2 regions of the Alteromonas sp. 4NH20-0104 genome follow, and region 1 is predicted to be linked to the other one. Evidence: predicted binding sites of a transcription regulator. Region 1 holds the regulator's gene; the other holds the start of a gene.
What was found. The regulator FNR, encoded in region 1, switches genes on or off when oxygen is low (the NO sensors DNR and NnrR bind a similar motif). The targets are predictions, from matches to a motif close to TTGATCTAGATCAA.
Positions count from the first base shown of each region.

Region 2: the regulator FNR is predicted to act here: its motif matches at 4,332-4,345, upstream of AC27IB_RS19035 (OmpW/AlkL family protein).

Region 1 covers NZ_BAAJLP010000036.1:18,708-34,243, forward strand. The annotation lists gene AC27IB_RS20390 (LysE family translocator) at 1-401, shown strand, start outside; gene AC27IB_RS20395 (hypothetical protein) at 478-1,227, shown strand; gene AC27IB_RS20400 (glucosaminidase domain-containing protein) at 1,220-2,011, shown strand; gene AC27IB_RS20405 (DUF2987 domain-containing protein) at 2,008-2,643, shown strand; gene rssA (patatin-like phospholipase RssA) at 2,696-3,673, opposite strand; gene ttcA (tRNA 2-thiocytidine(32) synthetase TtcA) at 3,681-4,607, opposite strand; gene uspE (universal stress protein UspE) at 4,728-5,645, opposite strand; gene fnr (fumarate/nitrate reduction transcriptional regulator Fnr) at 5,768-6,505, opposite strand; gene AC27IB_RS20430 (sulfite exporter TauE/SafE family protein) at 6,532-7,200, opposite strand; gene ccoS (cbb3-type cytochrome oxidase assembly protein CcoS) at 7,193-7,396, opposite strand; gene AC27IB_RS20440 (heavy metal translocating P-type ATPase) at 7,406-9,784, opposite strand; gene AC27IB_RS20445 (FixH family protein) at 9,784-10,275, opposite strand; gene ccoP (cytochrome-c oxidase, cbb3-type subunit III) at 10,422-11,378, opposite strand; gene AC27IB_RS20455 (cbb3-type cytochrome oxidase subunit 3) at 11,394-11,555, opposite strand; gene ccoO (cytochrome-c oxidase, cbb3-type subunit II) at 11,557-12,162, opposite strand; gene ccoN (cytochrome-c oxidase, cbb3-type subunit I) at 12,175-13,602, opposite strand; gene AC27IB_RS20470 (hypothetical protein) at 13,831-14,298, shown strand; gene bfr (bacterioferritin) at 14,300-14,767, opposite strand; gene bfr (bacterioferritin) at 14,767-15,243, opposite strand; gene AC27IB_RS20485 (cation:proton antiporter family protein) at 15,379-15,536, opposite strand, start outside.
Region 2 covers NZ_BAAJLP010000032.1:15-15,550, forward strand. The annotation lists gene AC27IB_RS19015 (UDP-N-acetylglucosamine 2-epimerase) at 422-1,465, opposite strand; gene AC27IB_RS19020 (gamma carbonic anhydrase family protein) at 1,650-2,189, shown strand; gene aroE (shikimate dehydrogenase) at 2,196-3,011, opposite strand; gene AC27IB_RS19030 (group II truncated hemoglobin) at 3,010-3,456, shown strand; gene AC27IB_RS19035 (OmpW/AlkL family protein) at 3,536-4,219, opposite strand; gene hemF (oxygen-dependent coproporphyrinogen oxidase) at 4,371-5,294, opposite strand; gene tsaC (L-threonylcarbamoyladenylate synthase type 1 TsaC) at 5,297-5,860, opposite strand; gene AC27IB_RS19050 (DNA topoisomerase family protein) at 5,871-6,434, opposite strand; gene AC27IB_RS19055 (DUF494 family protein) at 6,461-6,937, opposite strand; gene dprA (DNA-processing protein DprA) at 7,214-8,305, opposite strand; gene AC27IB_RS19065 (LysM peptidoglycan-binding domain-containing protein) at 8,350-9,426, opposite strand; gene def (peptide deformylase) at 9,629-10,138, shown strand; gene fmt (methionyl-tRNA formyltransferase) at 10,151-11,116, shown strand; gene rsmB (16S rRNA (cytosine(967)-C(5))-methyltransferase RsmB) at 11,113-12,417, shown strand; gene trkA (Trk system potassium transporter TrkA) at 12,449-13,828, shown strand; gene AC27IB_RS19090 (CsgG/HfaB family protein) at 14,059-15,414, shown strand; gene AC27IB_RS19095 (TrkH family potassium uptake protein) at 15,411-15,536, opposite strand, start outside.

The sequences.
Region 1 (15,536 bases):
TCAGCTATTTGTCGGCAGCGTATTTACTTTATCTGGCCTGGGGAGCCCTGCGCGCAGGCCCATCAGACTCGGCCGCAACGGTGTCTGGCAGCGGTCAGACCGTTGCTATCAGTGCCAAAAAAGCGCTTATTAGTGGCTTTCTGACCAATGGTCTGAACCCTAAAGCAACCTTGTTTTTCCTGTCTTTGTTTACTGCCATTATTGATATTGAAACGCCGTTTGCCGTAAAAGCTTTTTACGGTGCTTACCTGGCGTTAGCCACGGGAATTTGGTTTTGTTTTTTATCCTATCTGCTAAGTACCTCAAAAGTGGCCAAATTGATTGGTGATAAAGGCTACTGGCTGGATCGATTAATGGGCGTGGTGTTAGTAGCACTGGCAATACGACTGGTTACACTCTGAATCGATGCTTTGTGGTTGGGGTCAGTCAGGTGGCAATGGTATACTTCCCGGCGAGATTACCCTATGAGACGACATTTTGACCGACAATAATCAATCGCCTGTAAATAGCTCCCGTTTAGAGCGTGCTCTGGCCGGAGAATATCAGTTTAATATCAGGCAACTGTTTGCTGAGGCACAAACCCATTATAAGCAGCATCTGGGCTTGCTGTTAAAAGCCACCGGGTTGCTGATGGCAATCGGTCTGGGGGCCATGATGGTGCTGATCAATGTACTGTCGCTCGATATGACATCTGTAGAAAGTATGCAAACCAGCAATGCCGGTTTGCTGGATATCGCTATGCTTATCCTGATGACGCCGATGATCGTTGGTTTCAGGGTGCTGGGTATTAAACTTAGTCAAAACAAATCGACCAGCATTAATGAGTTGTTTCAGTATTTTCCGCATATTCTGGTACTGGTAACAGCCAATCTGCTCATCAGTCTGGTGATGCAGGTAGGGCTTAACCTTCTCATTCTACCGGGCTTGTATGTGTATCTGGTAACCCAGTTTACCGTTGTGCTGATTGTTGAGAAACGGCTTGGTCTGCTACCGTCAATAATCCTTTCTGCGCGGGTTACCAACCGCTATTTATTATCTTTTACGTTACTGCTACTGGCGTTTGCCATGATGTTTGTATTGGTGTTGTTCACCATGGGACTTGCTATTTTGTGGGTCGGACCAATCTATACGCTGGTAATGGGGCGTTTGTATGCCGACCTGTTCGGGGTTGATGAAGCGCCGCAACAAATTCACCCGACCGACAAGGATTCGATACTCGATGCATAAACGGGAAACCAGTAAAATAATCCTGATAGCGATAGCCATTATGGCGCTGATAGTGGTTATTGCCTGGATGACCGGTACCAGCGAGCCTGACATTCTGGATGTTCCGGAAACTGAGCAGGCAGAGCAACCCGTACCGAACTTTAAAGCGATAGACGATACCACGGAAAAGAAGAAAGCATTTTTTGCCTATTTAAAACCCGAGGTGGAAAAACAAAACGATTACCTACTGAGTCTGCGCCATTATCTGCAAACCTTGCAGCGTCAGCTGGCCGCTGGTAACAGTCTGACAGAGGACGATGATGAACGCCTGGAGTGGCTCGCCGGCGAATACCGGGTAGGCCAGGATTTACCGGCCGATGCGCAAATTCCAAAACTACTCAATAAGGTCGATATTCTACCGGTTGAACTGGTCCTGATGCAGGCCGCTAACGAGTCTGCCTGGGGCACATCACGCTTTGCTCAGCAAGGGTATAACTTCTTTGGTTTGTGGTGTTACAAAAAGGGCTGTGGCTTTGTGCCGGCCCGTCGTAACAGCGGTGCTAATCATGAAGTGGCGAAATTTGAGAATTTATCGCGCGCTACTTACACCTACATGCGAAATATTAACCGTCATGACGCATATCGTGAGCTACGTCATATCAGAGCCTCTTTACGTCGGGCACAATTGCCGGTAACGGGGCTGGCACTGGCCGAAGGGTTAATGAACTATTCCGAACGCGGTGCTGCCTACGTCAATGAACTGCAAAATATGATCCGATACAACAAAGGGTTTATCACCGAATGAAACGTACCTTAGTCGCACTGAGTTTGCTGGCTTCTGCCTTTAACGTTAGCGCCGAGCAAATTGAAGTGGAATACAAACGCTTTTATAGCCATATCAACAAATTAGGCGATGAAAACACGTCTGCATTACAATTTGCTTTTGGGTTTATAAGAGTGGGCACCAGTAACCTGTGTCCTATCAACCAGGCCACCATAGTCACCCAGAAACAGGATATCCCCTTAACAATATCACCGGAACAGCGCTTTTTGGTTCCCAAAGAACGAGCCCTTAAACTGGCCGATGCGGCGATAGTGATTGATCTGGGGGATGCGGCAAATGTATGTGATATGTCGGTGCAAATCGAAACCACAGCAGAGCACCTGAAAACCGAGTACAGCGCCGAAGAACTGGGTTTCATCAAACAACAATACGAAGCTTTCTTTAACGAAATGGGCGGCTTTTTGTCGTTTATGATGCCATCGGTTAAAGGACTGACATTCCGTTTCAGTGATGATGAACTGGATGCACCGGTGCCCGGCGCGCCATCAATTACCAACGGTATGCTAATGCTGGATAACGAATGGCTGGAGCAGGGGAAATCGCTTAAATTACCCCAGGTCCCGTTACGAATTACGGCACTGGCCAAAAGCTAGTGTGAGCGTGTGACGCAAAATAAAAAGGGGCTATGAGCCCCTTTTCTTATGCTTAATTCACTTCTTCGTTTTCTTCATCCGGTGCTTTAGGCGCTTCCAGTGCGTCGGTATCAACCTCTGACGCGGGCAGTACTTCATCGAGCACCAACTGATAGCGAATTTGCTCGGCGAGCCGTTTAACTACCTGTTCACCGGTTTCACACAATTCTGCACAGCGATGAAATTCCATCAGCCCCACATCGGTAAGAGTGGGCTCAATTAAAATGTCAGGCGGCTCACCGGCAAGGCGGGACCGGGTGACCCGGGCCTGCAGAATTTCCAGTGAACTGCTCATTACGCTTAAGATGCCTGGCGCATGCTTACTGTCGTCCTTTGGCTCCGGTGAGAACCACTGGCGCACTACATCCTGGCTTTTCTTAAAAAAGTGCTCGTTCTTTTCCTGAGTTTCCTCGTGCTTGGCGGTTTCCCGTGCAATTTGCAGTGGCCTGAAATCAGCATTGAGGTTTACCGCAATAACGAAGTCTGCACCCAGTTGACGGCACAGGTTTACTGGCACCGGATTGACCACGGCGCCGTCTACCAGCCAGCGATCGTTGTAAGCAATAGGTGAAAATAGTGCCGGGATTGCGCAGGATGCCTGTACAGAATTGCCCACATCACCTTTATTAAAAACCACTTCGCGACCTGAATACAAGTCGGTGGCAACACAGGCGAAGGGTTTATCCATGGATTCAAAGGTGGCTGCGCAAAATTCATCAGAGAGTTTATCGAATACTTTCTGACCGCTGGCGAGACCGCCGCGACGGATCCCAATCCCCATTAAACTCAGCGTTTGCCACTCGGTAAGAGAGGATGCCCAATCTTTTAATTCATTGAGCCGGCCACTGGCGTAAGCGGCGCCTACGTAAGCCCCAATCGAACAGCCCGCTACCACATCGATTTTAACACCCAGCTTTTCCAGTGCCTGGATCACACCAATGTGAGCCCAACCGCGGGCTGCACCTGAGCCCAGAGCGATGCCTATTTTCATAGCAACCTTATTCCGTCAAGTTTACGATATTAATGGATTCTGCAGTGTCAGAACGACTCGCTGATTCAAATTCGGGCGCATCAAAGGCAATGTCACCATCGGGTTGCGCTTCGCCTGTTGCTTTTATGGCTTTGAAGTCATGAAGGTTTTTATCAACCAGATGAGAAGGCGTCACATTTTGTAGAGCCCTGAACATGGACTCGATGCGGCCAGGGAAACGCTTGTTCCAGTCCTGTAACATCATTTTGATGTTCTGCCGCTGCAGATTTTCCTGTGAACCACATAAGTTACAGGGAATAATCGGAAATTCAACCGCTGTAGCGTATTTTTCAATATCCCGCTCAGTGCAATACGCCAGGGGGCGGATCACCACATGGCGGCCATCATCACTGACCAGTTTCGGCGGCATGGATTTTAACTTGCCACCATGAAACATGTTTAGAAACAGGGTCTCGAGCATATCGTCACGGTGATGGCCAAGAGCTATTTTGGTGGCGCCCAGCTCTGTAGCCGTGCGGTACAAAATGCCGCGGCGTAACCGTGAGCAAAGAGAGCAGGTGGTTTTGCCCTCCGGGATTTTGTCTTTCACTATTGAGTAAGTGTCTTCCTCAACAATCCGATAATCTACGCCCAGCGTTTGCAAATACCCAGGGAGAATATGCTCAGGGAAACCGGGTTGTTTCTGATCAAGATTGACCGCCACGATGTCAAAGCTGATGGGCGCAATACGTTGTAAATACATCAGCACGTCCAGCATAGTATAGCTGTCTTTACCACCGGATAAGCACACCATAACCTTATCGCCATCCTCAATCATGCCAAAGTCGTCGATGGCTTTACCGACATTACGGCGCAAGCGCTTCTGTAGTTTATTAAAGCTGTATTTTTGCTTGGTTTGCGTTGCCGGTGCGGCGTTGTTGATGTTTAAACTCATGATAAAGAAAGACCCATATTGCGATGGGCGCCATTATACGTGAAGCCAGAGGAGGCTGCATCCCTGATTAATGTCAGAGTTCAGCGTGGCAGCCGGTAAAACTGCCACGCCCAATTTGCTTTAGCTCACCGGGCTTTCAAAGCCTTCGGGCTTAACCGCCAGTACATCACAATTGAGTTCATCGATAACATGCTCGGCAGTATTTCCGATCAGCGCGGCAGAAATGCCAACGCGACCAACGGTGCCAATGATCACCAGCTCGGCGTCGAGTTCGCTGGCCACCTGTGGGATCACTTTTTCAGGCAGGCCTTCCTTAACATGGCAGTTGTCCAATGGAATGCAGTATTTGCTGCTGTGCTTCTCCATCTCTTCCAGATGATGGTTTTTCACCGAGGCATTGTAAGACTCCGGATCGAACTCCGGCACTTCAATGGCAATATTAAGTGGTGTGCCCGGATAACAATTGGCCAGGTGCACATGGCCGCTGAGCAGCTTTGCGTAATCCTGTGCAATAGTGGTGAGCCGATCGTTTAACTGGGCATGCTCACGGTATTCCGTCCCTACATTAACGGCTGCCACAATCTTGCCATCCTGAGGCCAGTCATGCTCTTTAACCAGCAAAACCGGAGTAGGGCACTTGCGCACCAGATGCCAATCGGTGGGAGTAAAAATAACCGAGCGCAAATCATCATGAGAGCGGGTGGCTTTCACCACAATATCGGCCTGACTGGCCAGGGCATATTTGATGATCGCCTCGTAAGGGCGGTTGTTCCATTCAACCGTTGCTTCGATGGGCTGGCCATAGACAGCCAGTTGCTCTTTGAGCCAGGCGGTTCTCTCATTGACTACTGCCTGACGCATCGCCTCGCGTTCCTCACCAGAAAGCATCGTGGTCATCTCGTAGGAGAAATCGTAGATAGTCATCAGGGCGGTAATTTTCGCGCCGGTTTTTTCAGCCAGTTCAATGGCTCTGGAGATGGCGGGTTGGTTTTCCCTTTCAGGTTCAACAACGGCCAGAATGTTGGTGTAATCAATCATAACGACTCTCCGTGCGAAGTACTCATTATGAGTGTACGACGTGAGTCGCTGTTTCTCCAGTTTCTGACTTGTTCGGGATCAAGTTATAGATAAATACCGGAGAAAAACAGCCTGAGAAGCGATTAACTGACAGTGGTGGAAGGTATATCCATACTATGCAGTTTATTGTCCATCGCTTCGAAATCGATGATAGTGATGAGTTTGCCATCAACCTTAATAATGCCTTCCTTCTGGAAACGGGTTAACAGCCGGGAAATCGTTTCAACGGTTAATCCCAGGTAATTACCAATCTCATTACGGGTCATACTGAGGTTAAACTGACGAGGTGAAAATCCGCGGTCTTCAAACCGTTTAGACAGATGCGCCAGGAAATAGATCAGTCGCTCTTCTGCAGTGCGTTTGTTCAGCAACATCATCAGGTCGTGATCCTGCTTAATTTCAGCACTCATAAAACTCATGATCTGATGACGCAGTTTAGGGAACTGTACCGCCATTTTATCCAGCGTTTCATAAGGTAATTCGCAAACCATGGCTGTTTCCAGCGCTTGCGTATAGCTTTGGTGAGCGTTTTCGCGCAGGGCATCGAAACCGATAATGTCACCGGGAAAATGAAAACCAATAATTTGTTCTTCGCCGTCCTTGCTACTGACGAACGATTTAAATGAGCCAGCGCGTACTGCATAAAGCGAATTAAATTTATCACCGGCTTTCACCAGTTTATCGTGCTTATGCAGCGGCTTTTTGCGCTCGATAATATCATCCAGCGAATCGAGTTCGGTTTTATTTAACGAAACCGGCAGGCACAAATGGCTGAAACTACAGCTCTGACAATGAATAGAAAATTCTGAGCCTTTTGACATAGATTACGTCTCCGTGTGGGCGTCGCTCAATTATTACCGTTTAGGGTGCGGTAAATCAAGAAAATCGCATATATAATAAGGCAAATTGCGACTAATGACTTAGTCTTTGGGTGTTGTAGGAGCTTTAATAGCCAGCCAGCGCCAATGCTTACCGCTATCAGTGCGGGAAAAGTGCCAAGCCCAAAGGCTGCCATAGTGGCGGCTCCGTATAAACCATCACCGCTGACTAATGCCCAGGTTAATGTTGAATACACCAGTCCGCAGGGGAGCCATCCCCAGATAAATCCATAAGGAAAAGCTGACACCGGGGACTTAAACGGAATAAACCGTTTGGAATACGGACGAATGCGTTGCCACAAGCCGCTGCCGAGCTTTTCCAGACGAGCCAGGCCTCGCCACCACTGGGCTAAATATAACCCCATGGCAATCAGCATAAGGGCGCTTAGCAACTGAAATATCATCAGACCATGGCTTACCGAAGCACGGGCAACCTGACCGAGTACACCGGTTATCGCCCCGGCAATGGCATAACTGGTAATCCGGCCGAGGTTATAACTCAATATATAGGCTAATGGCGGCTTTCCGCCGGGGACTGCCGCACGTAACGCCCCGGCAATGCCCCCGCACATACCAACGCAATGCAGTGAACCGGCCAGTCCCACGACAAAAGCAGAAATAAAACCATAGTCACTCATTGTCGTTATGGGGCTTGTCCTGGGGATTGGCGGTTTTTTTACGCTCTTCTTCGGGTAAGTCGTCGTCGAACAAAATGCTGTAGCCCTGACGCTCAAGATCCTGAAACTGATCGGATTTTACGGCCCAGAAAAAGATACCTAAGGCCACCGCGACCAGAATAATAGCCAACGGGATCAGCACATATATAATACTCACGTTACCGCCTTACTTTAATAATCGGATCGAGTTTGAAACCACTATGATACTACTTAATGACATCCCGATCACGGCCATCCACGGTAACAATAGCCCGGATACCGCAAAAGGCAGGATCAGCAGGTTATAGCCGAGAGCCCAGAGAATGTTCTGACGTATTTTGCGACGGGTTTTCTGGGCAATCGACAGTAATGCCGGCACCGTTGCCAGCGACTCACTCAGTAACACTACGTCAGCGGCGTTTCTGGCGATATCGGTAGCGTTACCCACAGCTACCGACACATCAGCACTGGCCAGTACCGGCGCATCGTTGATACCGTCACCCAACATCATCACTTTGTGGCCTAGTGCCTGTAACGCTTGCACGGCCTGATATTTTTGTTCTGGCGTCAGGCCGCCGGTGGCGACGGCGAGCGGCAGTTTAGCTGCCAGGCTTTCAACGTTTTGCTGGGTATCACCACTTAACAGTACGAGTTGATAGGCATTTAAACCGGCCAGGGTTTCACCCGTATCGGTTTTAAGGCTGTCAGTCACTTCATAGGCTGCCAGACACCGACCATCAGATACCAGATAAACATTAGCGGCAATTGGCACCGAGGCGGGGTCGGTCTGGGTAAAGCTTGCTGAGCCCAGCAGGTAATGTTGTTCGTTGATAGTACCGCGAATCCCGCCACCGGCGGTTACCTCAAAATCACTTACCTTTAACTGCTCGTTACTGATAAACGCTTTGCTGATAGGGTGTTCCGAGCGGGATTCCAGACTCGCAGTTATCCGGTACAGTTGCTCTGCTTGCTCCGGGCTAACAAACCAGCGGTCGGCGATGCCGAATTTGCCTTCGGTAAGTGTACCGGTTTTGTCCAGGGCAATAGTATCTATACCGGTGAGCTGTTCGAGGGCATCGGCGCGTTTGAGCAGGATACCTTGTTTATTGAGCCTGGCCATTGCACAGGTCAGTGCCGACGGCGTGGCAAGCCCCAGCGCACAAGGGCAGGTAGCAACCAGCACCGCAATGGCAATCCAGAATGCTTCGTCGTTACCCTGCACAGACCAATAAGCAAAGGTAAGGGCACTGATCGCCAGCACTGCAAATACAAAATAGCGCGAAAAGGAATCGGCCATTTGCGCCGCCTTAGGTTTATTAGCCATCGCGGTAGATTGCAAGCGTATAATCTGGTTTACCAGCGCGTATTTCAGTTGCTGATGCACTTCGACGGTGAGGGTGTTTTGTTGATTGACCGTACCACCAAAAACTGCGGAGCCGCTGGCTTTCAACACCGGCTCAAATTCACCTGTCAGCATCGACTCATCAATGGCTGAAGCGCCGTCGAGGATGCGCCCGTCAACGGGGATGGTTTCGCCGGCTTTGACTATCACTTTATCCCCAACGGTGAGGTGTTTAGCCAGGCAGGGCTCAATGTTACCCTGGTCGGTTAACCGATGTGCGGTAACCGGGATGTACTGCATCATATTCGCTGAAATCTGCGTTGCCCGGTGACGGGAGCGGTGTTCGAGGTAGCGGCTTAACAGCAGCAAAAAGATAAACATGCAGATGGATTCAAAATACACATCACCGGTTTCCAGCAAAGTCGATTTTATACCGGCGATATAGGTGCCAAACACCGCAATAGTCACCGGGACATCCATATTCACCGTGCGGGCGCTGAACGCTTTAATGGCGCCTAAATAGAAAGTGCTTCCTGAATAAAATACCACCGGCGTAGTTAACACCAGCGCAACCCAGTAAAAGTACTGACGGGTTTCGGCTTCGATAGCGCCAAACAAATCAAAATACAGGCCGGTCATCAACATCATCACCTGCATGGTCATTAGCCCGGCCAGGCCGAGTTTTTTAAGAAACTGCTTCTGTTCGTTCTGATAGGAGGCTTCGTGCTGATCCGGTTGAAAAGGCAGGGCGGCATAGCCAATCTTTTTCAGCGCTTTTAATATGCCACTTAAATGAATAACGTCATCTGCCCAGGTTACTGCAGCCCGGCGCTCAGACACGTTTACCGAAACCTGACTAATTCCGGTTACTTTGGCCAGTTGTTTTTCAATCAGCCAGCCGCAGGCAGCACAAGTGATCCCTTCTACCGTAAGCTGAATTTGCTTGTGACCACCTTCATCAATAACGAAGTCTTCCTGCAGGGAAGGGTCGTCATACATCGCCAGTTTGCCCAGCGTAGCCTGAAACTCGGTATCTCCCTGCGCTGCAGGTTCGGTACGAAACTGATAGTAATCCTCAAGGCCATTTTCAACAATGGCTTGTGCCACTGCCTCACAACCAGGGCAACACATAATGCGGTCTTTGCCCAGTATGTTGGCATGATAAGGACTGTCTGGCTCAGCTGGCAGACCGCAGTGATAGCATTCGATGGCCGTTACATTCATTAGGGAATGAAACGTATCTTATTGTCGCGGGGTAACGTCATTTCCTGCTGTACTTTCCAGCTTTCGTCCACAGGGGTCAGGGATACCCGCCATTTACCTGTAGTGTCTTGTTCTGTAAAGCCACGATAGATACCTTTAGCGTCGCGGGTTAACAGCAGCGAAAAGTCTTTCTCCTGCAAGGTGACGTGATAAAAGTTTAATTTAAGGGCGTTACCGGTACTGGGTATACCGCTGTGAAATTCCAGCGCAATCTGCCCTTCATTAACTGATAAGTCCGTAATGATCCGCAGGCGACGGGCTTCTTCCTCTTTCGCCATACTGGCGTTAATGGCTTTACCTTCTTTATAGTAATCATCTACCACCAGCGAGTCCTCGGTATTCGCGGCAAAGGTTACTAAAAAGTAAGCCATGATAAACGAGGACAGAGGGACGGCAATGAGAAACCACGGCCAAAAATATTTGTACCAGGGTTTGGTATCTGTTTTTTCCATTACTGCATTCCTGATGAACTTTATGGAACCGGTTTAATACGAATTCGGATAACCCCTAAAACGGGCTTTATGCGAATTAGCATTACTGTTATTGAGAATAAAAAAGCCCCGTAAAAAACGAGGCTTTTGCATTATATTTTAAAACCTTAGTTTGACAAGCTGTACACGTAAGTAGCAACTACGTGGATCTTGTTGTCACCCAGTGTTTTCTTGAACGAAGGCATTACACCGTTACGACCGTAGGTCAGTGTTTCGGTGATAGCACGCTCAGAGCCACCGTATAACCAGGTATTGTCTGTCAGGTTAGGAGCACCAAGCATTTGGTTACCTTTACCGTCCATACCGTGACACGCGGCACAGGCCATAAAGCGGGCTTTACCGGCTTCTGCCAGTGCATCGTGGTTTTCTTCCATTTCACGACCGCTCAGGCTAAGTACGTAGGCAACGGTTTCTTTGATACCTTGTTCACCCATGGCATCGATCCACGCAGGCATTGCTGCATTACGACCGTTGGTCAGGGTTTCTTTGATCTTGGCACCAGAGCCGCCGTACAACCAGTCGTCATCAGTCAGGTTAGGGAAGCCCATGTTACCGCGGGCATCTGAACCGTGACACTGTGAACAGTTTTGCATAAACAGACGCTGACCTACTTTAACGGCTTCTTCATTTTTAACCAGCTCTTCAACAGGTACTTTGGCGTACGCTTCGAAGATAGGGTCAAATTTTTCTGCGGCAAAGTCGAGTTCACGGTCGTACTGAACCAGGTAACCGCCTTCTTTCGCGTCAATTCTCGCCTGTGCTGACTCTTCTAAAGATTGCACATTCTGGTTAGAACTCTTCCAGCCCCAAAAGCCTTCCCAAGAACCTAAACCAGGGTACAGGGCTAAGTAGAAGAAGCTCCATACGATTGTGATGTAAAATAAAATGGTCCACCATCTTGGCAGCGGATTGTTGATTTCAACAATCCCGTCAAACTCGTGCCCCATTGACTCGCCTTCCGGATGGCCGGTGTAGTTGGTCAGGTTCCAACGTAACAGCAAGTAACTTCCGACTATGGTTCCCAGTGTGATCACGGAGATCCAAATTGTCCAAAACATGCTCATGAGTGTTAACTCCCGCTATTCTTTCTTTGATTCTTCTTGGTCTTCGTCGGCAAAGGGGAGGTTAGCGGCCTCGTCGAACTTTTTCTTGTTTCGACCACTAAATGCCCACCATACAATGCCCATAAATATGACGAAGACGATGACAGTAAATATGCTGCCTACAGTACCCTGGTCCATACTATTTCAGGTATGTGCCAAGAGACTGTAGATAAGCAATAAGGGCTTCCATTTCGGTTTTGCCTTTTACTGCCGCCTGTGCACCTTCGATGTCTTCTGCTGTGTAAGGCACGCCCAGCGTCTGGAATACTTCCATTTTCTTAGCGGTGTCTTCACCGGTTAGCGTGTTTTCTGCTAACCATGGGAAACCTGGCATATTTGACTCAGGTACAACATCTCGAGGATTAATCAAATGAACGCGGTGCCACTCATCACTGTACCGGCCGCCAACACGGGCCAGATCAGGACCAGTACGCTTAGAGCCCCACAGGAACGGGTGTTCCCATACTGACTCGCCAGCAACTGAGTAGTGACCATAACGTTCTGTTTCAGCACGGAATGGACGAATCATCTGGCTGTGACAACCTACACAACCTTCACGGATGTAAATGTCACGACCTTCTAATTGCAGCGCAGTGTAAGGCTTAAGACCTTTAACCGGCTCCATAACCTGCTGTTGGAACATCAACGGGGTGATCTGAACCAGAGCACCGAAGCTGATAGCAACTAAGATAAGAACGGTTAACAGACCAACGTTCTTTTCTACTAATTCATGTGGATTACGCATTTCTACTACTCCTTATGCCGCGGCTGGTTCTGGAACCAGGCTACCTTTCGGTGCACTTACTGTTCTGTAAGTGTTGTAAGCCATGATTAACATACCGGCAACAACGAAGCAGCCACCTACAAAACGTACTACGTAGAATGGTTTAGATGCTTCCAGTGACTCAACAAAGCTGTAAGTCAGGGTACCGTCAGCATTTACTGCACGCCACATCAGACCTTGCAGAACACCCGACATCCACATTGCCACGATGTACAGTACTACGCCGATCGTTGCTAACCAGAAGTGAACGTTAACCAGTTTGGTAGAGTACATTGCTTTCTGGCCGAACAGGTGCGGGATCAGGTGGTAGATAGAACCAATTGATACCATGGCAACCCAGCCTAATGCACCAGAGTGAACGTGACCTACGGTCCAGTCGGTGTAGTGAGACAATGCGTTAACGGTTTTGATTGCCATCATCGGGCCTTCGAAGGTAGACATACCGTAGAAAGACAGAGAAACAATCAGGAAACGCAGAACAGGGTCGGTGCGCAGTTTGTGCCATGCGCCAGACAGCGTCATGATACCGTTGATCATACCACCCCAGGACGGTACGAACAGGATCACCGACATCACCATACCCAGTGACTGAGTCCAGTCAGGCAGGGCAGTGTAGTGTAAGTGGTGAGGACCAGCCCAGATGTACAGTGAAATCAGGGCCCAGAAGTGAACCACTGACAGACGGTAAGAGTAAACCGGACGTCCGGCCTGCTTAGGAACGAAGTAATACATCATGCCTAAGAAGCCCGCAGTCAGGAAGAAACCTACCGCGTTGTGTCCGTACCACCATTGCATCATGGCATCTACGGCACCAGCATACATTGAATAGGATTTCATGAATGAAACAGGAAGCGCCATACTATTACCAATATGCAACACCGCAACCGTCAACATAAAGGCACCCAGGAACCAGTTCGCTACATAAATGTGCGACACCTTACGAATAGCAAGGGTTCCGAAGAAGTTAATAATGTAAGCAACCCACACCAGCGCAATCAGGATATCGATTGGCCACTCCAGCTCTGCGTATTCTTTACTGGTTGTATAACCGAAAGGCAGGGTCAGAACTGCTGCAACGATAACGGCCTGCCAACCCCAAAAGGTAAAGGCGGCGAGTTTATCGCTGAACAAACGGACCTGAGAGGTACGCTGAACGATGTAGTAAGAGGTTGCGAACAATGCACAGCCACCGAAAGCAAAAATAACGGCGTTGGTGTGCAAAGGACGTAGGCGAGAATAGGTTAACCATGGAATGTCGAAGTTCAGGGCCGGGGCAAATAATTGCGCTGCAATAAATACCCCAAGGCTCATTCCCACAATACCCCAAATAACGGTCATAATGGTAAATTGCCGTACAACTTTATAGTTGTAATCTGGCTGTGCTTGGCTTATTTCACTCATTGTAATGAATCTTCCACTTCTTTTAAAAAAGGGTTTCCAACCGTGATACTAACGTATTTCAGGTGAGGTTGCGGACATCCCCTGAAGCCTATAGTTTATGGTTTATTGTCTACAGGCCAGTTGGTACCGCGGATAATAAAGTTTTTAATAATAAAAAGATACCATAAACTAGGAGCGCTTGATCCTAGTCAATAAAGAAAAACTGACATTTACAAAATAGTGATATTAATGATCAAAAATTTAACATTTGAGCGGTTACATAAGGCCAAACATGTCATTGTTTTTGCGGTAATTCTTATTACTGTTGCGATGGTCGCAATGGTCAATATTCTTAGCGAGAATAATAACTATAAATCTGATAATAAAACGTCATGTTGGCTGGCTGGTAATTCTTGCGAAATTGGGCTACCGGAAGGCACATTAACGGTAGTGATGGACCGTTTGCCGACAATCGAAGAACAAATTCCGTTAACGGTAACTTTGCCTGAAGGGCTGCAAATAGACTCAGCCTATATTGAAGGCGTGAATATGTTTATGGGTAAAATTCCGCTACCACTTGAGCCAGAAAATAGCCGGCAGTGGCAGGGCTGGTTTATGCTGGGTGCTTGTACAGAACCCACCATGCAATGGCAAATGGTTGTTCAAATAAAAAACCGGCCGGAGCCGGTTTGGATATTCTTCACCACGCAGATGTAAGTTACATCTGAGACTGCAGGTAGTTGGGTAAGCCGAGGATTTTAATCAGTTTAAGCTGCTGCTCAAGCCAGTGAGCATGGTCAACTTCGGTGTCATCCAATAGCTCCACTAAAAAGTCACGCGTAACGTAATCCTGGGCTTCTTCACAAACAGCAATAACTTCTTTGAGCTTGGCACCCACTTCATACTCTACACGCAGGTCGCTTTCGAGCATTTCCGGCACATCTTTACCCACTTTAAAACCGGTACGCTGGGTCATATCCGGAGCGAACTCCAGCATCAGCATACGGTCGATAAGTTTGGTGGCATGGCCTTTCTCGTCATCAAACTCGTGATTGATGCGCTCGTACAGCTTGTTAAAACCCCAGTCGAGGTACATTTGCGCATGGATGAAATACTGATCCATGGCCGCTAACTCGTATGAGAGCAGTTCGTTGAGGCCTTCAAGGACTTTTTGATTACCTTGCATTAGTCATCTCCCATTACTTGTGCTTGCAGATAGTTCTCGATACCCATGTTTTCAATCTGGTATTCCTGGGTTTCGAGCCAGTCTAAGTGTTCTTCTTCATATTCGAGTAACGATTCAAGAATATCGCGACTCACGTAATCCTGTTTCTCTTCACACAGGGCGATTGCTTTGCGGAGCAGGGGAAGCTGTTCTTCCTGAAATTTCTTATCACACTGAAGCATCTCTTCGGTGTGTTCACCAATGTATAACTTACCCAGTGCCTGAAGATTGGGCAGGCCTTCGAGAAACAATATACGCTCGATAAGTTCATCGGCTTGTTTCATGTCTTTGATGGATTTTTTGTAGTCTTTCTCATTCAGCTCTTCCAGCCCCCAGTTTTTAAACATCCGGGCATGAAGGAAGTATTGATTGATCGAGGTCAACTCACTGGTTAACACTTCGTTTAGTATGGCAATTACCGATTTATCGCCTTGCATAATCTGATTCCTGAGCGTTTAATGGCTTAAGTGTAGGGTGTATTGTACGATTTATCAAGTTTTTCTATAAAAAACAGTCACATACAAATGATAACGATTATCGGTCTGTCCTTTGTTAGTATTTGTCTTGCAGGGTTACTGTTCAACCAGCGACAAACTTTCCTCAGCAAAACCTAACCCGGCTTCTGTAAAGAAGTTAAAGACCTTATCCACACCGTTATCGGCCAGCGCCGAGACTTCATCTTCGTATCGGGCAATGGCTGCAATTTTGCCACTGTAGCCGGCATTTTTGA
Region 2 (15,536 bases), on a different contig from region 1:
ATATCGTTATGATATTTTTGGCCTTCGCGGCTTCAGTTTTTATTGCTAACCCCTGAAGCGGGATGCGTATATTACGCTCTTTATTTTCAGTGTCAACAACTTTTTGAAATTTAATTTCGAAGGTTGCCACTCAAAACCACTTCAACTTTGTTTATTCAACCTCGCTGAAGTGAGGCGCGCATTCTACGCTGATGGCTTCCAGTGTCAATGCATTTTTTGATTTTTTTCAAACTCTGCATTTGGCTGTAAGCCGCTTCCAATAAGGCTTATCGCAATATTGTTGGGTTGGCGTTTAAGTGCGTTCCCCGTTGAAGTGGGGCGCATTATAGAGAGTTAAGACTACACGTCAACGCTTATTTTAAAAAAACTGTCATAATTGATTTGTTCGCTCATTAATAACGCTATTTGCTAGTTTTATGCGCTATTTCCAGTATCCGAGCTTCTTGCGTAACTGAAATTTACGCCATATTCCTGGCTTATGAGGCTTTAGTTTCCCTTTAAAGTTTAAGATGAAATCATCAATGGCATCTAATACCCGTTCGCAGTTGTGTCCGTCCCTGTATTTTTCGTGGTATTCGACATAGGTATTAATCGATTCCATTAATTCAGGTGGCCTGGTTAATGCTGCATCTAATGCCCGTTCTATTTCCTTTGTACTAGTCACATCCAGTAAATGTGGGCCAGGGTTAGTATTGCGGTATGTGACGACCGGCTTATCCTGCATCATAAATTCAAGAATGATTGATGAGCTATCACATAACAACACGCTTGCCTCATTCACAGTTTCTAAATCCACGTTATGCAGATATCTAACATTATCCAGCGACGCTGCTAATTGTTTGTATCGTTCAACGACTTCAGTTCCATGTAACTTTGGGTGAAACGTTAGTACCCAGTTCCAGTCACGCTCTTTCGCTAAGCTTTCTATTGTTGTGTACACTGCCTCTGCTGAACTAATCCCTTTAGTAAAGGTTGTGCCATATAAAATAGTGGGAGGGTTGGTTGCCGGTGGTTGTTTGCCGTTTATATAGGAATCCACTTTACACCAGCCGGTTTCATAAGCTTTAAAGCTGCCATGCTTTTGCTCCAGTAGTTTATAAGGCTCGGTACTGCTCGGCCCTTGTGTACAAATTAAGTCGAACCAACCCCGGATACGAAAGTGTGAATCTTCCTGATAGGTCTTTTCACCGCGCTTACCAATAAAGTAGCCATGGAACACCCCTACTTTTATACCAGGAATAAAATGATAGATGTAATTGCCAGGAGTTAGCGTTGCATCGGGGTTATACGCTACAAGCTCCTCAACCGTGTTCAGCTTTTTTTCATCCGGATGCAATAGATCTTCACAACCCGCCTCTAAGTACCATGCGACTTCACCCCCACGCTTTACAATCTCAGATTGGATTGGTCTCAGTATTGAATAAGCATAAGGTAATGCCGCAAATAGTACGTAGCGCTTTGACATGAACTCTCCATAACAATGACATAGGTTGGATACGGTATTGTATCAGTATTCCTTTATATCGCGTTTCAATCTGACCACAGATCATTAAGAATGTTCGTAACAGACTTTGCCGGTCGGATATTAACGCAGTTAATGTTTATAATAGAGTTCCTACCCTAAAACACACCAATTCAAAGAGAAACATATGCAACAAACTATTAGTAGTTTTAAAGGAATAACCCCCGATATTAATCAAGGCGTCTATATTGCCGATTCAGCCCGTCTGGTTGGCCAGATTGAAGTAGGCGATGACAGCAGTATCTGGCATATGGTCGCTGCGCGAGGTGATGTTAACTATATAAAGGTAGGTGCGCGCAGCAATATCCAGGACGGTACTATCTTACACGTTACCCGTAAGTCCGCCGGTAACCCTGACGGCAACCCTCTGATCATTGGTGATGATGTGACCGTTGGTCACAAATGCATGTTGCATGGCTGCGTACTGGGCAACCGTATTCTGGTTGGCATGGGTGCCATCGTTATGGACGGTGCAGTGGTTGAGGATGATGTCTTTATTGGTGCCGGTACCTTAGTGCCCCCCAATAAGCGCCTGGAAAGCGGTTACCTGTACGTCGGAAACCCAATGGTACAGAAACGACCGTTAAAAGAAGCTGAAATCGCTTTCTTAAAACAGTCGGCTATTAATTATGTCGAGTTAAAAAACGAATACCTCGCAGAGGGATAACTTCAGCTAGCAATTACGCAGGTATTCAATCACGTTAGCCGTGGCCGGCTGTTTGCCGGTCCAGATATAAAATGCCGCGGCGGCTTGCTCCACCAGCATACCCAAACCATCAAGTTGCTGCCCAGCGCCAAGTTTTTGTGCGTGAGCCATAAATACAGTGGCCCCATTGTCCTTTGCGTATACCATGTCATAGGCCAGCTTGCAGGTAGCTAACAGAGAGTCCGGTACATCGGGCAGATTGCCAGACAGGCTGGCAGAAGTAGAGTTAATCACAACATCATAATGCTCAGCCAGCTGTTGCTGACTCACCGCTTCAACCTTAGGGTTATTAGCATCATCGGCAATATCCTGAGCCTTTGCTATGGTTCTGTTAAGGATATGCAGTTGCTCAATTCCCGCATTAACCAATGGATGAATCACTCCCCGGGCAGCGCCACCAGCGCCTAATAATAAAACTGTCGTCCCCTTGAGGTTAAGTCCGTTGTTGGTCAGGTCGGCCACCAACCCAATGCCGTCGGTATTATAGGCACATAACTCACCATCACTATTCAGCATCAGGGTGTTCGCCGCTTTGGCCATTTTAACCGCGTCGTCTTTATGCATGGCCATACCAAAGGCCCTTTCCTTGAAAGGTACCGTTACATTACAGCCCACGGTTTGTGGCGCAGCAAAAAAGTGGGTAATGGTCGTTTCAAAGTCATCCAGGGGCGCTTCTATTTTCTCGTAGTTGATCTCTTCGGCGCAGGATTTTGCGAACATTTCATGAATGGTTGGTGATAAACTCTGAGCAATTGGATTTCCAAACACGGCAAACTTTTTCATGGGATTATTATCGAAACTGGGTATGGGAAAGAAAACTTCGGATAACAATACTGGTGTTACTACCCCCTATCAAGCAATAGGTGGAGAAAATACCGTCAGGCAGTTGGCCAATCGTTTTTATGACATTATGGAAAACGACCCTATGGCGGCGGAGCTTTTAGCGATTCACCCGCAACCGCTGGACCGGATCCGCCATGTGTTTTTTCTGTATCTGACAATGTGGCTTGGCGGTCCAAACCAGTATGAGCAGGAACGGGGGCATCCGCGGCTAAGAGCCAGACACCTGCCTTACACGGTAACACCTACACTAAAAGCTCAATGGATGTATTGCATGCGTAAAGCTATGTATGAATGTGTTAACGACATGAATGTGGCAGACCAGCTGTTACGAGCTCTCGATCAACTGGCTGATCATATGGTCAATCGTAAAGATGAAGCCGTTTAATCCCCCCACAAAAAAGGCCCTCCAATGAAGGGCCAACAGGCAGTGCAAAAACACAAGGTGAAACTGATAAAACGACTAGTTAGAACTTGTAACCGGCAGAGATAGTGAATACATAAGGGTCAATATCCACGTCTACGCTGCCTTTTACGTCAGCAACGGTAAATTCTGCGGTGGTGTCGATTTTGATGTAACGGGCAGAAGCATTGATAGACCAGTTATCATCAATCTCATAATCAAAGCCAACCTGAGCCGCTAAGCCAAAAGAGTTGTCTAAATCCAGATCGGTAAACGTTTGATCTTCACGAGCGCCGGTAAATTCTTCGTCGAAGAAAATGGTGTAGTTTACGCCAACGCCAACATAGGGAGTGAAGGCACTGTTGGTATCGAAGAAGTAGATAGCACTAACAGTGGGTGGTAAGTGAGTTACCTCAGCCAGTTTACCGTCGCCTAAACCCAGGCCATTGTCGGCAGTATCAATAAGGGTAACGTCATGTGTAAAAGGCGTAGCGGCAAGTACTTCAAGGCCCCAGTTAGAGTCGAGCATATAGACCAGGTTCAGGCCCAGCTGTGTGTTAGAGTCAACCTCAACACCCATACCTACATTGCCACCCAGGGCATCTACATTAACGTTGCTTGAATCGTCGTTTGGTGTAACGGAAGTTAAACCAGCACGAACAATGATATCGCCGGCTTCATAGGCAAATGCTGAAGGCGCAGAAACTAGTGCGGCTAGAACTAGTGTAGCTAAAGCTGATTTTTTCATTGTGTATTTTCTCATTCGTTTAAGTTGATGGAGGCTAATGTACGCCTCCTGACAAATAAAAATTTGATCTAAAACAAGTTTGAAAATACGTTTAAAAATCTGCGAATTAAGGTTGATCTACGTCAAAAAATCCCGGTGCAAGGACTCGCTTTTACCACTCAATAGGCGTAAGCCAGTCCTGCAATTTTGCTTCCGGAGAGCCCGCCGGTGCGGCAAAGCCATATTCCCAGCGAGCCAGGGGTGGCATAGACATCAGGATAGACTCCGTACGCCCACCGGTTTGTAAACCGAATAACGTCCCCCGGTCGTAAACCAGATTAAACTCCACGTATCGACCGCGGCGATAGAGCTGGAACTGACGCTCGCGCTCACCATAAGTGGTATTTTTGCGGCGCTCTATAATTGGTACATAGGCATCAAGATACCCATTACCCACGGCTTGAATGTACGCGAAACACTGTTCGAAATCCCATTGATTGAGGTCATCAAAGAACAGGCCGCCCACGCCACGGGTTTCATTACGGTGTTTGAGGTAAAAATAATCATCGCACCACGCTTTGTGTTCTGCATAAACGTTGTCGCCAAAGGGCTTACAAATTTTCTTGGCGGTGTTATGCCAGTGCTGAACATCCTCTTTAAAAGGATAAAACGGGGTTAAGTCAAAACCACCACCAAACCACCAGATTGGCGTTTCGCCCTCTTTCTCAGCAATGAAAAAGCGAACATTGGCATGGGAAGTCGGAATGTAAGGATTGTGAGGATGAATAACCAGTGAGACACCCATTGCCTGAAAGCTACGGCCCGCCAGTTCGGGGCGCGAAGCTGTGGCCGATGCAGGCATTTGCGTACCATGCACATGAGAAAAATTAACGCCCCCCTGCTCTATTACCGCCCCATTCTTAATTACCCGGGAGCGGCCACCGCCACCTTCTTCACGTTTCCAGGCGTCCTCAACAAAGTGACCTTTGCCATCAGCCAGTTCCAGGGTGTGACAAATGCTGTCCTGTAAAGCCAGTAAAAACGCTTTCACCGATTCAATGGCCTGCGGCGTGTCCTTTAAGGGGGTAATACTCATGATTAATTCCGAATGGTGGTACCGGTTAAGGCATCTTTAATGGTAGAAGGCTGAGTGGCGCCGCCGACGACACCCGAAACATAGTGCACGCTGTTGGCAAAGTAGGTTCTGGCTTCTTCGGTGGTTCTTGCCGGCTCTTGCCCGGTCAGGTTAGCACTGGTAGACACAATCGGGCGGCCGAGTTTGTTACACAGTTCCCGGGCACCTGCGTGGTTGGTTACCCGCACAGCGATAGCGTCATGCTCGCCGGTCAGCCATTTTGGTGCCGTAGCCGACTTAGGTAACAGCCAGGTAACCGGGCCCGGCCAGCAGGAGAAAATACTAAAACGTTTGTCCTGGGGAATAGCGTTGTCGTCGACATAAGGTAAAAGCTGAGAATAGTTGGCCGCAAGCAGAATAAGTCCTTTCTCCACGGGCCGCTGTTTTAATGCCAGTAATGACATAACCGCGGCTTCGTTGTCGGGATCGCAGCCTATGCCCATCACCGCTTCGGTGGGGTATACCATAAGCTGGCCACTTTCAAACGCTGCTATATCAGCATCCTGATGAACTGATTCAACGCCCATTTGTTACCTCTTATTCTGTTTCTTCGCTTGCTGCTTCTTTATAGCCACACAGTGGCTGCGGGCACACTAAACTGCCCTTTTTCTCGACCAGTATAGCCCATCCGCAATCGGGACAGGTTTTCTCAACCGGCGCGAAATTTACCACATAACGGCATTCAGGATAACGATTGCACGCAAAAAAGCGCTTACCGTATTTATTTGTGCGATCTAACAGGTGCCCTTTATGGCACTTAGGACAGGTAACGGAGGTATCGGTTTGAGGTTTGGCGTTTTCTATGTGATGGCAAGCCGGAAAATTGGTGCACCCAATAAACATACCGTAACGGCCTTTTTTAATGGCCATTGACGACCCGCATTCCGGGCAATGACTGTCTTCAATAACCTTCAGAGTAGTGGTTTGATTATCGTGTAACGGCTTAGCGTAGTGACAATCAGGATAGCCACTACAGCCGATAAACGGGCCCGATTTACTGTTTCTGATGCGCAGCTCTTTACCACAGTCCGGGCACGGCCCGTACTGATGCTCTAAAGCGTGCTCATGCGCTTCGAACAGTGAATGATCAATCTTCGACACAGCCCTACACTTCGTAATCTACAAGATTAATGAAGTATACCGTCATGCTCTTCGAATAACAGATCTTCCATCTGTGCGTAGGCATTTTCTTTGCCTGGCACATTAAACAACACCATCAGGACTACCCACTTAAGATCTTCCAGACAGAATTCCGGCGAATCTATCTCCATGACTCTGTCGATGACCATTTCACGGGTGCTGGCATCCAACACGCCAACCTGTTCAAGGAACAATAAGAATCCCTGACATTCAACATCCAGGCGCATTTGTTCCTGTTGCGTATAAATACGGCTCAGGCTGCTGGAGATGCCTTTACAGAAGTAGGGGTTAATATCAGTTTCTTGCAGCGCGGCGAGTTTTTCCAACCAGGCTAGCGCTTTGTATATCTCATCGTGATGAAATCCTGCGCGGACCAATTCTTCGGTTAACTCATCCTGATCGACGCGAATTTCGGTTTCACTATGGATGAAGTTTTCGAAGAGATACATGAGGATATCGAACATAGCATTTTCCCCCTCAATTTGAAGCAATCACTAAACGGTGATTACCTAACCTCGCAAACTCTATTGTAGTGGTCTGGTCTTTTTTCAAGTCTCAAGACCAGTTTTGCGTACGGTATCGATGCAAAAAACACAGCATCTAAGTTCAACTTATCTAAAAATACGGATAATGCCAAGCTTTGGGTCGACTTTTTTTCGATTACGTCGAGCAATAAGCGGCAAGCCTCTGAGACACATACGAAATAAGCCACACGCCCGAACACACCCTGTGAACGTATTTTAGCCACGAATGTAACCACCAGGCACCGCCACAACCATTCCTTGTAACTCCAGCTCCACCAGCTTGGGCATCAAACGATTCACCGAAAGCCCGGTTTTCTCAACCAGATAGTCTATATCTATCGGCTCGCCGGCAAATTCATTGAGTAATGGATCGCTGTGGCCTTCGTTTGGATGAAGACTCTTTTGCTGCTGATTAACTACAGGCAACCAGCCCAACTCTTCAAATATATCCTCTGTTCGGGTTACCAGTCGTGCACCTTGCTGGATAAGGTAATGGGGTCCTTCACTCAGTGGGTTATTAATATTGCCCGGCGTGGCAAACACCTCTATGCCCATATCAGCAGCCAGATTGGCCGTGATCATCGAGCCGCTTTTTATGCGTGCTTCAATAAGCAGCACACCACTCGACAAAGCCGCAATCAAACGATTACGCCGGGGAAAATGATAAGGTTTCACTTGCTCCCAGGGCGGAAACTCAGACACTAAACAGCCCCCCTGCTCAACAATGGCGGACGCTAGCGCCAGATGACTACGAGGGTAAATATTATCGAGGCCACCCCCGAGTATCGCCACGGTGCTGCCAGGCGTAGGATAAGCGCCTTGATGCGCTGCGCCATCAATTCCCAGCGCCAGTCCACTGGTTACCGTAATACCGCCTTCGCCCAGCTCCTGAGCCATTCGACGAGCAGTGTTTAATCCGTGAATTGTTGCTTTGCGACTTCCCACAATGGCCACTTGCGATGCCTGCAATAAGCCGGGTCTGCCGCGGCAAAATAACACCAGCGGGGGTGAGTCCAGTTGCTTTAAACGTGCCGGGAAGATTGAATCGGTGATGGCAATAATTTGATTGAGCGGTTCAGCACTCAGCCAACGATTGACGTTTTCAACCTCCTCACTTTCAGAGGTTATCCGGGTGACTTCTTCTGATTTGAGACCACACCGCAAAAGTTCATCGGCGGGCAGTTTAAAGAGCTGCTCAACGGTTAAACCGAAATGTTCCAGCAGTGCCAGCCAGAACGCCGGCGACCGTTTTTTAATGACACTCAGGCGCAGCCAGAAGTTGGTAAGTTGTGATAGTTGATTTTGCATTAACACTCCCGTACTCAGCACTGAGACGGGAGTGTCAGTACTGATTATGGCTGGGCGACAATGTTGCCGGTTCGAACCATGTCACTGGCCCGGGTTATAATGCCGTAACTGGCATTGGTAAAAGTGCTGAATATAACCAGTTCACCCACTTTTAATGCAGGCTGATGTACGGTACTGCCATCATCAAACACACTTACAACCACTTTACTTTCCGTGGAATACTTGGGCTCCTCACCATCGATGATAATTGGGCCCTGCTGATAAATACCCATTACGGTGCCAGGCTCAATCTCGTCTTCGCCCAGGTCTACAATGACTACATCGTATTTGCCGAGTAACTGGTACTGATGCAGGTTGCCCACGATGAACGCCCGCTGCGATTCATCGGCTGCTTTTAAGGTCATATCGCCGGCCGTCTTAGGCTCACCGTACAGCAATTTGTCACCACGCTTGGCTTCAGAGTTTGAACCGGCAATTTTCACCAGCCACTCTCCTTCGGCACGGTCTTCAACCATGCTTGCATCGGCAATATGGTGAATCTGTACGCCCAACTCGTTACCATCGAGGTCTTCAATTGTAGATTGCTTGCGGATCACGCGATACTGATCTCTTGAACGGCCGCTGCGTCGACTCATTACGAGGTCTTCATTAACAAACCGTATCGACGCATTTTTATCGCCCAGTAAATGCGGCAGGATTTCGTACTTACCGGAATCAAGGATTTCGTGGTGCTGGATGTAAGGCTCGATAACTGACCAGGGTAATAAGCTAATCGGCTCGCCCTGTTTAACCTTACGGTTAGCATTGGGGGAGAGCGTGACCTGAGTCTTTTGCCTGACCATCTCCAGAACCGGCTCGCCGTCAACGATCCTGAGAATCAGCACGTCCCCCGGGTAAATAAGATGGGGATTCAGAATTTGTGTATTGTTGCGCCACAATTCAGGCCATAACCAGGGCTTATCCAGAAAGATACCGGCGATATCCCACAGCGTATCGTTCTTTTTAACCGTGTAACGGGTTGGAGCATCGGATTTAACTTCCAGAGCCAGAGCACAGCCGGCGCTGACCCATAGCATCACTCCAGCCAGTAACATGGCCCATTTCTTTGCAATTCTTAACATTATATCCCCTCGCCAGTAACGTCTCGCAGCCAGCCCTATGCTTGTATTATTAGATCACAATCCCCAATAATTCAGTATAGAAGAGATTAATACTGCATGAAAACGTGCATTAAGCTAGAATAATGCCTGTTAGGGCAGGATAAATAGCATCATCGGCCTTAGCGTATAATTCTTAATACAGAAAGAGTGTAAATATCGACAGATGGCAATATTAGACGTATTACAATTCCCCGACGAGCGCCTTCGTACAGTGGCTAAGCCTATCGACGAAGTCAACAGCGAAATTAAACAACTCGTCGCCGACATGTTTGAGACCATGCGTGAAGAAAAAGGCATTGGCCTGGCTGCAACGCAGGTTAACAGACACGTGCGCCTGGTAGTCATGGACGTCTCCGAAGAACAGAACGAGCCCCGCGTTTTTATTAATCCGGAAATCGTAAACAAAGAAGGTTCAACCATCAGCGAAGAAGGTTGTTTGTCGGTACCGGGTAACTACGCCAAGGTAGACCGCGCTGAAAAAGTTACGGTAAAAGCCCTCGATGGCGAGGGGGAATCCTATGAGCTGGAAGCCGATGGCCTGTTGGCGATTTGTATTCAGCACGAACTGGATCATCTGGATGGTAAGTTATTTGTTGATTACTTATCGCCTTTGAAGCGCCAACGTATTCGAAAGAAACTCGAGAAAGAAGCCCGTCTGGCCGCGAAAGCCTAAGAGAACAGCCTTGTGACCAAGCCACTGAATATTGTTTTTGCCGGTACGCCGGACTTTGCGGCGACCCATTTAACGGCTTTGCTCAACAGCCAACATAATGTGATTGCGGTTTACACCCAGCCTGACCGCCCTGCCGGTCGCGGCAAAAAGTTAACCCCCAGCGCCACCAAACAGGTGGCCGAAGCACATAATATCCCGGTTTATCAGCCGGCCTCGTTAAAAGGCGAAGCTGCTCAGCAGGAACTGGCGGCGCTCAAACCCGATATTATGATAGTAGTGGCTTATGGCTTGCTGCTGCCCAAAGCCGTGCTGGATATCCCGGAGCGCGGCTGCATAAATGTGCATGGCTCCATTTTGCCTCGCTGGCGAGGGGCTGCTCCCATTCAACGCAGTATTTGGGCTGGCGACGAACAAACCGGTGTCACCATTATGCAAATGGACGAAGGCCTGGATACCGGCGCCATGTTGCATATTGCCAGATTGCCGATTACCGATTCAGATACCAGCGCCACGCTGTATTCCAAACTGGCAGAAATTGGCCCGCAGGCCCTGGTTAACGTACTCGATGATTTTGACTCACTGAATGCCGAACCGCAAAAGGAAGACAGCGCCACCTACGCTAAAAAGCTCAGCAAAGAAGAGGCCTTCCTCAATTGGCAGGATCCGGCCGAGCAACTAAACCGCAACGTGCGGGCGTTTAATCCCTGGCCGATTTGCTGGAGTCAGGTTAACGGTAAAAACATTAAGGTCTGGCAGGCTTCTGTGAGCGAGCTCTCCACAGCCAATAAAGCCCCCGGAACCATTCTGGCCGCCGATAAATCCGGGATCGTGGTAGCCACCAGCGATAAAGCACTTTGCATAGAGCAATTGCAATTGCCGGGTAAAAAACCCATGGCTATTCAGGATGTACTCAACGGCTACCAGGATTGGTTCGCAGTAGGCAGCGTACTGCCTGGTGCGCCAGAGCAATCACAATGAAACTGCCGGCAAGAGTTGATCTTCGCGCCGATACTGCGTGGGTAATTTTTCAGGTACTTGAACAGGGAAAATCCTCCCGCGAGGCGTTGGCCATGGCGCAAGCCAGGCACAGCAAACAGGATGCTGCCTGGCTACAGGAAATGGCAATGGGCGTCTTTCGCCATCTGCCTCAGCTACAAATATGGCTACGCGAGCTTCTCGAGCAGCCCCTCAAAGGCAGTAAAAAAATCCTCGAGCATGTCATTTTGCTGGGCTTTTATCAGCAGGCTTACAGTCGCGTGTCTGACCATGCGGCCGTTGCTGCAACGGTTAACGCTGCGGAAGTGCTTGGCGGCAAGAGTCTGAAAGGATTAATTAACGCCATACTGAGAAACTTCCAGCGTCAACAGCTTGCCGCTCAGGCCAGCGATAACCCTATAATCCAATCGGGTTTACCCAAATGGCTGTATAAACGGCTGGCTAACGCCTATCCGCAAGAAATAGAGAGTATTGTTAGCGGCATGAATCAGCCCGCGCCTATCTGGCTGAGGGTGAACCAGCAGCAATGTACTCACCACCATTATTGTAATGCCCTGACCGATGCCAGTATTAGCTTCGCGCTGTCAGAGCAGCATCCGGACGCTGTTATCCTGCTCGATCGCACACCTATTACCACTCTGCCAGGCTTTACCGAAGGCTGGTTTAGCGTGCAGGACGGTGCAGCCCAGTTGGCGGCCCCGCTGCTTGATGCTCAGCCAGGCGAACGTATTCTGGATTGTTGCGCTGCTCCCGGGGGCAAAAGTGCCCATATTCTGGAGCGCTCGACGGCGTTGGCAGAGCTAATTGCTCTGGACAGCGAGGCCTCTCGCCTGGAGCGGATGACCGAAAACTTAAACCGACTGCAGTTGCATGCCAACATAGTGTGCGCTGATGCCGCAGAGGTTGAAAGCTGGTGGGACGGTAAGCCCTTTGATCGTATATTACTGGATGCCCCCTGCTCGGCTACCGGCGTTATTCGCCGCCACCCCGACATTCGCTGGTTACGTAAATCGGCCGATATCGAGGTACTGGAAGCTCTGCAGTATAAAATACTCACCAATCTGTGGCGCACACTGAAAACCGGAGGCACTTTGCTCTATGCTACCTGCTCTGTGTTGCCGGTTGAAAACAAAGCACAGATAAGCCGCTTCCTGCAAGAACACAGTGATGCGCAGCTACTGCCCATCCATTCCGGAGAATCCATCGAACAGCCCGGACGGCAAATATTACCCGGCGAGCAACAAATGGATGGTTTCTATTATGCGAGGCTGCTAAAGTCTTAATAACCAAGATTAAAAACACCTTACAACGACGATGAAAATTATCATCCTTGGCGCAGGACAGGTTGGCGGCACACTGGCTGAAAACCTGGTAGGCGAAAAAAACGAAATCACGGTGATCGATTCCGATCCCGTTATTCTGCGTGCGTTGCAGGACCGCCTCGATCTGCAGGTTGTAACCGGTGTGGGCTCCCACCCCGATGTGCTGCGTAAAGCCGGAGCCGAAGACGCCGACATGCTGATTGCTGTAACCAACAGCGATGAAAGTAACATGCTGGCATGTCAGGTGGCTTACAGCCTGTTTAAAACCCCTACCAAAATTGCCCGGGTCCGCTCCGAGCAGTACATCATTTACCAGGAGCAGCTGTACAAGCAGCAGGATATTCCGGTAGATCATATTATTGCCCCGGAACAACTGGTAACCCAGGCCATAAAGCGCCTGATTGACTATCCCGGCGCCCTGCAGGTAGTGGAATTTGCCGAAGGCAAAGCCAGCCTGGTAGCGGTAAAAGCCTATTACGGCGGCCTGTTGGTGGGCCATGCGCTGTCGGCTCTGAAAGAGCATATGCCCAATGTAGAAACCCGTGTAGCGGCTATTTACCGCCGCGGTAAGCCTATCCGGCCACTGGGTACCACCGTCATTGAAGCCGATGACGAAGTATTCTTTATTGCCGCCACCAAGCACATTCGTGCCGTTATGAGTGAGCTGCAAAAGCTGGAGTCCAGCTACAAACGTATTATGATTGCCGGTGGCGGCTTAATTGGAGCAGGCCTGGCAAAACGCCTGGAGCACAATCACAACGTAAAACTGATTGAATACAGCCCGGAGCGAGCGCAGTATTTATCCGCCCATCTTGATAAAACCATTGTCTTTAGTGGCGATGCTTCCGACTCTACACTGCTGAGTGAAGAAGGCGTAGAACAGGTTGATGCGTTTATCGCGGTAACCAACGACGATGAAGCCAATATTATGTCAGCCATGCTGGCTAAACGCATGGGCGCGCAAAAAGCCATGGTGCTCATCCAGCGCAGCGCGTATGTGGATCTGGTCCAGGGCGGCGAAATCGATATCGCCTTCTCACCCCAGCAAGCCACTATCTCAGCTTTGCTTACTCATGTTCGCCGCGGAGACATAGTTAATGTGTACTCACTTCGCCGCGGTGCCGCAGAAGCTATAGAAGCCATAGCACATGGCGATAAGAATACGTCAAAGGTGGTAGGCCGCGAAATTGGCAGTATTAAATTACCCCCTGGCACCACCATAGGTGCCATTGTTCGCGAAGAACAAGTGATCATCGCGCACAGCGATACCGTGATAGAAGCCAACGACCACGTCATCTTGTTTTTGGTTGATAAGAAATATATCAATGATGTGGAGCGTTTGTTCCAGCCTAGCGCATTCTTTTTTGGCTAAAGATCGTTCAGTTTGCTTGCAAAACACGACTAAACTGATAAATTTTACTATGTTGTGGTGTTACTCAGGATGTTGAATTTTCGCTAAGGAGTATGGCGAATAACAACGGCTTTCCTCGTTTATACAACACCGTTGCCGGTGAGGTTAAGTATATAATCACTAGAACGTTTTTACTGAAACGTGATACCCCATCGGTTTCCTTAATTGTTAGTATTATATGAGAGGGATCCGTGAAAACTATCAATTCAAAGATTGTAAAACCGTTCCAGCAAACCCCTATTAAATCACTGAAACTGTTAACTATTGCCACTGCTTTGGCTTTTCAAACGGCGTGTATGTCAACCAACCCGATGATGGGCGGCAGTGACAGCACCGTTACCGGCGCCGCTGGCGGTGCAAATGCATCGGAAAACAATACTGCTCTGGAAAAATGCGATGCCCCATTGGGTACCGCTTCGATATTTGAAGACACAACCTTGCCCTGGTGGCAGGATTACCGAAGAACCTACCCTAAAGTCGGAAGTACTGTTCCCATACTTCGCCTGATGATTCAGCAATCAAATTGCTTTGTGATTGTAGAACGTGGCCGGGCGATGAATGCGATGAACAGAGAACGTCAGCTAATGCAATCCGGCCAGCTACGCAATACCAGTAATATAGGTGCAGGACAAATGGTTGCCGCTGATTACACGGTAAGCCCGGAGATCATGTTTGCCGAGAAAACGGCCTCTGGAAAAGCTATTGGTGGCGCTATACTCGGCGGCCTGGGTTCCCTGGTGGGTGGTGCTTTTGACAAAAACGAAGCTGCTACCACGCTAATGCTAATCGATAACCGCTCAGGTGTGCAGCTATCATCCTCGTACGGTTCATCGTCGAACTATGATTTTGGCATGTTTGCCGGCATGTTTGGTGGAGGTGTTGGCGGTGCAGGTGGCGCTTATTCGAAAACACCTGAAGGTAAAATGCTGACAACCGCGTTCGCCGACTCGTTTAATAATATGGTTAAAGCACTGAGGAACTACAAAGCTCAGGAAGTCGAAGGTGGTCTTGGCAACGGCGGTTCTCTATCGGTTAGCGGTGCACAAGACGCTCAGCCACAAACCCAGCCAATTCCACAGGAGCCCAGCCCACCGCTGGTATCAACAGCGGTTTATGTGGAACCCACGCCAGCATCGACTTCTGTGAATAGAAGCAAAAGCTATAACTTTGATATAGACGAATATGACGAAGATGCTTTTAATCATTATTTTGAATGGCTTAAAAACACCGGCCCGTTAGTAACAGCATTTGCTAGCTTTGACCCTGAAAATAACAGCAATGCATTTGGCGGTATGTCCATTTCTTCGGTTGCAACAATGCTCCTTGGTCAACTGGATACTTATCGTATCGAGTTAGAGGCCTGGCCGTATGAAGCTAGAGCTGAAGCCTGGCGTGTTATGGGAAAACGTATCGAGAGCCACAGCAAAATATTCGAAAGGAATCGTCAAATGGCGTTGAAAAACGAACGGTTATCAGAAGACGTTCGTTATATGATTTCTGATATCCAGCTTGTTACCAAGGAAAACTTATTTCCTGAAGGTATCTAACCCCGCCAGAACGTAGGCGAGAACAATACCAGTAACGAAAAGACTTCCAGTCGACCAAACAGCATGGCGGTAACCAGTAACCACTTACCGCCATCGCTGACATCGGCAAAGGTACCCGCAAC